DNA from 2 places in the Bacillus sp. DX3.1 genome. Region 2 is predicted to be linked to the other one. Evidence: predicted binding sites of a transcription regulator. Region 2 holds the regulator's gene; the other holds the start of a gene.

Region 1 (2,211 bases), 2.2 Mb from region 2:
GGTGTGTTATTAGCTGTGTTTTTCCGAGCGTTTTTCTTTTCAACGTATGTGGTAGAGGGGAAGTCGATGATGCCGACCCTTCAAGATGGCAATATGCTTGTCGTTAATAAAGTGAGCTACCAAGTAGGGGAATTGAATCGATTTGATGTTGTGGTGTTTCATGCGAATAAGAAAGAAGATTACGTCAAGCGGATTATTGGTTTACCAGGCGATCATGTTGCATATAAAAATGATAAGCTCTACATAAACGGTCAGTTTATTGAAGAGCCCTATTTAGAAACATATAAGAAACAAGTGGAAGGCAGACGGTTGACAGGGGATTTCACGTTAGAAGAACTAACGCGGGAAAAGGTTGTCCCGAAAGGATACATTTTTGTTATTGGTGATAATCGTTTAGGGAGCTGGGATAGCCGTCACTTCGGCTTTGTAAAAGCGGATACAGTTGTCGGGAAAGTGGACTTGCGATATTGGCCAATTAATGAGGTGCAAACTAATTTTTCCAAAGGGTAATTAGAATTGCTTTTTATAATAGAGGAAGTTCAAAAAGTCCGGTAAAGATAGCAGTCGCATTTCTTCGTTACGTCGCCAGTCCGGTACTCATGTAGTTCCAGCTACACTCCGTATCCTCCTGGCTTCCGCGCCTCGAACTGCTCGGCTCTCTTTATCCTCCTTTTTGAACACGAACTAGAGGAAGTTCAAAAAGTCCGGTACCCATGTAGTTCCAGCTACACTCCGTATCCTCCTGGCTTCCGTACCTCGAGCTACTCGGTTCTCTTTATCCTCCTTTTTGAACATGTACTTATAGGGAAAAAAAGACAAGCAGTCGCTGTTTGTCTTTTTTCTTGTCGTATAATACAATGATGACAGCAAACTAACGTTCGTTATAGGTGAAAGGTGGGGATTACATGTCGCTTCGATTTGTGATTGGACGAGCTGGAAGTGGAAAAAGTGCATTTTGTTTACGTGAAGTGCAAGAAGAACTTAAACAGTGTCCAAGAGGTGAAACAATTTTATATCTTGTGCCAGAGCAGATGACGTTCCAAACGCAGCAGGCGTTAATCGGTAATGGGGACGTAAGTAGCTCGATTCGGGCGCAAGTTTTTAGTTTTTCACGTTTAGCGTGGAAGGTTCTGCAAGAGGTTGGTGGTGCAAGTCGTCTTCATATTGATGAGGCGGGTGTGCACATGTTGCTTCGCAAAATTGTTGAGGCACGTAAAGAAGGATTATATGTGTTTCAAAAAGCCGCGGAACAAAATGGCTTTTTTGAGCACCTTGGCAGCATGATTGCTGAATTTAAACGTTATAACTTAACACCATCTAATGTATATGAAATGTGGCAGCAGTTAGATACTCATAGCAATGGCAATGAGCAAAAAATATTAGCGAATAAAATGTACGATCTTCAGATTTTGTACGATGATTTTGAACGAGCTTTAATAGGTAAATATTTAGATTCTGAAGATTATTTACAGTTGCTTGTGGAGAAACTTCCGCATTCTGATTATGTAAATGGTGCTGAGATTTATATAGATGGATTTCATTCGTTTTCACCGCAAGAATTAGAGATTATTAGGCAGCTTCTTAGATGCGGGGCAAGAATAACGATTACATTAACATTGGATGAAAAAACATTGTCTGGGCCGGTGAGCGAACTTGATTTGTTTTATCAAACAATTCTTACGTATGAAAAGATAAAACAGCTGGCACACGAGGAGAAAATTACGATTGAAAATACGATTCCGATGCGAGAGCAACCGCGGTTTCGTTCAGCTGCATTGGCGCATTTAGAAGCACAATATGAATCTCGTCCAAATGCAAAATTTCAAGGTGAACCTAATATTACACTGTATACAGCGGCTAACTTACGAGCAGAAGTCGAAGGGGTTGCCCGTGAAGTGCGAAGACTTGTTGCAGAGGAGGAGTATCGCTACCGCGATATTGCTGTTCTTCTTCGTAACGGAGAAAGCTACTATGATGTGATGAAAACCCTTTTTACCGATTATAATATTCCACACTTTATTGATGAAAAGCGTCCGATGTCCCATCATCCGCTCATTGAATGCATTCGTTCTGCGCTGGAAACCATTAGTGGAAATTGGCGCTATGATGCAGTATTTCGCTGTGTGAAAACGGAGTTGTTATATCCGTTAGATGTAAGAAAAGAAATAATGCGTGAAGAGATGGATGAATTTGAAAATTATTGTTTAGCGT
Region 2 (2,211 bases):
GCAGGTGATATAAGAGTAATTGATGTGAAAAGTGATCGTGTGAATGCGTCAACGCTTGGTGGAGATGTAGAAGTAGAGCGAGTAACGGCAAGTGAAGTGGAAGGATCTTCAAAAGCTGGAGAAGTGAATATGAAAAAAGTAAGTGGTAAAGTTGTGGCAGAAACAACTGGTGGAGATGTGGATGTTATCGATCATGATCCGAAATATGATGTGAAAGCAAGCACAACAGCAGGAGATGTCGATATTCGTTTACTAGAAAAACCAAAAGATGCAACAGTAAGTGGGAAAACATTCGCTGGAGAAGTGGAGATTTTTAAGGAAGAAACGAAGAGTGTAACAATTGGAAGTGGTAAAGTAAAGATTAGTGGACAAACTTCTGGTGGGGATGTAACAATTGAAGCGAACTAAAAAATAGACCAGTCCGACTGGTCTATTTTTTAGTGTAAATGACGATATACACCAATTACTTTTCCGATAATAGACACTTTATCCAAAAGGATAGGTTCTAAAGAAGAGTTTTCTGGTTGCAGACGGAAATGATCTTTTTCTTTATAAAAGCGCTTTACAGTTGCTTCATTTTCTTCTGTTAAAGCAACAACGATTTCCCCGTTGTAAGCAGATTGCTGTTGGCGAACAACAACTAAGTCTTCATCAAAAATACCCGCTTCAATCATACTATTTCCAGAAATACGTAACATAAATACTTTATCGGATCCAGAAACGAGGTTTGCAGGAAGTGGGAAGTGTTCTTCTACGCTTTCAACTGCTGTAATTGGTGAACCAGCTGTAACTTTTCCGACAATCGGTACGTGAACGACCGATTGCGTATCCGTTTCGATTCGGTCGGATCCTAAAATTTCAATTGCTCTTGGCTTTGTTGGGTCGCGGCGAATATAACCTTTTTCCTCTAGACGAGATAAATGTCCGTGCACAGTAGAACTAGAAGCAAGGCCAACCGCTTGACCGATTTCACGTACGGAAGGTGGATAGCCTTTTTCTTGTACTTTTAGCTTAATGAAGTCGAGAATGTCTTGCTGTCGTTTTGTTAACTTTTCCATGATTTCAACACCTCGTTTTCTTTCAATTTTCTTACTTATAAGTATAACATGCGAAAAAACATTCTACAAACATAAGTTCGAACAAAACGACAATTCATGATACACTAATAGAAAAATCGAAATAAGGAAGAGGGTTTCGAAATGAATGCAATCATTTATGCCCGTGTAAGCACAACGAAGGAAGCGCAGGAAACATCATTAGCACGCCAAAAAGATGAATTGTTGCATTTAGCTAAGCTGTATCAAATGAATGTTATAAAAGTTGTAGAAGAAAAAGCGAGTGGCTATAGCATTGAACGTGATGGGATATTAGAAGTGCTGGATATGATTCGTGATGAACAGGTCGATGTGCTTTTGATTCAAGATGAAACACGTCTCGGAAGAGGAAATGCAAAAATTGCTTTAATGCACTGTTTACATAAAGAAGAGGTAAAAGTGTATACACATACACATAATGGTGAATTACAGCTGTCTGATTCTGATTCTATGGTTCTAAATATTATTGGTATAGTAGAAGAATATCAGAGGAAAATTCATAATTTGAAGATAAAACGTGGGATGAAACGAGCTGTAGAAAAAGGATTTCGTCCAGAGAAAAATTTAAAAAACCGTCATTTAAGTACAGGGCGTGAAAAAAAAGAAGTACCAATTGAAGAGATTGTTCGTCTGCGCCGTAATGAATTAACATTTGAGGAAATTGCAGCAACGCTCCGTGGTTTTGGGCATGATGTATCAAAAGCGACAGTACATCGTCGTTATGTGGAGCATACGAAGCAAATGCTTGATAAACAAGAGTAACTATTGTATGATAATAAACAGTTTTAAGTAGAAAGGGGATTCGAGATGCTAAGTCACGAACTCATTGAACGCATTAACTTCTTAGCGAAAAAGGCAAAAGCAGAAGGTTTAACTGAAGAAGAACAACGTGAGCGTCAATCGCTCCGTGAACAATATTTAAAAGGATTTCGTCAAAATATGTTAAACGAATTAAAAGGGATCAAAGTCGTTAACGAAGAAGGTAAAGACATTACACCGGCGAAATTAAAAGCGTTAAAAAAGCAAGGTAATGAAAAGCTAAATTAAAGGATGGGCATAGCCCATCTTTTTTTGATTTTAGTAGAAATAGATAAGGATGTTAGTACTATATAAATCC

Evidence for each region. Region 2 encodes LexA, which represses DNA repair genes until DNA is damaged. Its sites were predicted from a motif close to CGAACATATGTTCG; they were not measured.
Region 1: the regulator LexA is predicted to act here: its motif matches at 868-881, upstream of addB (helicase-exonuclease AddAB subunit AddB).

Annotation. Positions count from the first base shown of each region.
Region 1 covers NZ_CP128153.1:1,131,340-1,133,550, forward strand. Annotated here, with positions in the region: gene lepB (signal peptidase I) at 1-510, shown strand, start outside; gene addB (helicase-exonuclease AddAB subunit AddB) at 906-2,211, shown strand, end outside.
Region 2 covers NZ_CP128153.1:3,354,885-3,357,095, reverse strand. Annotated here, with positions in the region: gene QRE67_RS16630 (DUF4097 family beta strand repeat-containing protein) at 1-408, shown strand, start outside; gene lexA (transcriptional repressor LexA) at 438-1,058, opposite strand; gene QRE67_RS16620 (YneB family resolvase-like protein) at 1,200-1,856, shown strand; gene QRE67_RS16615 (DUF896 domain-containing protein) at 1,902-2,141, shown strand.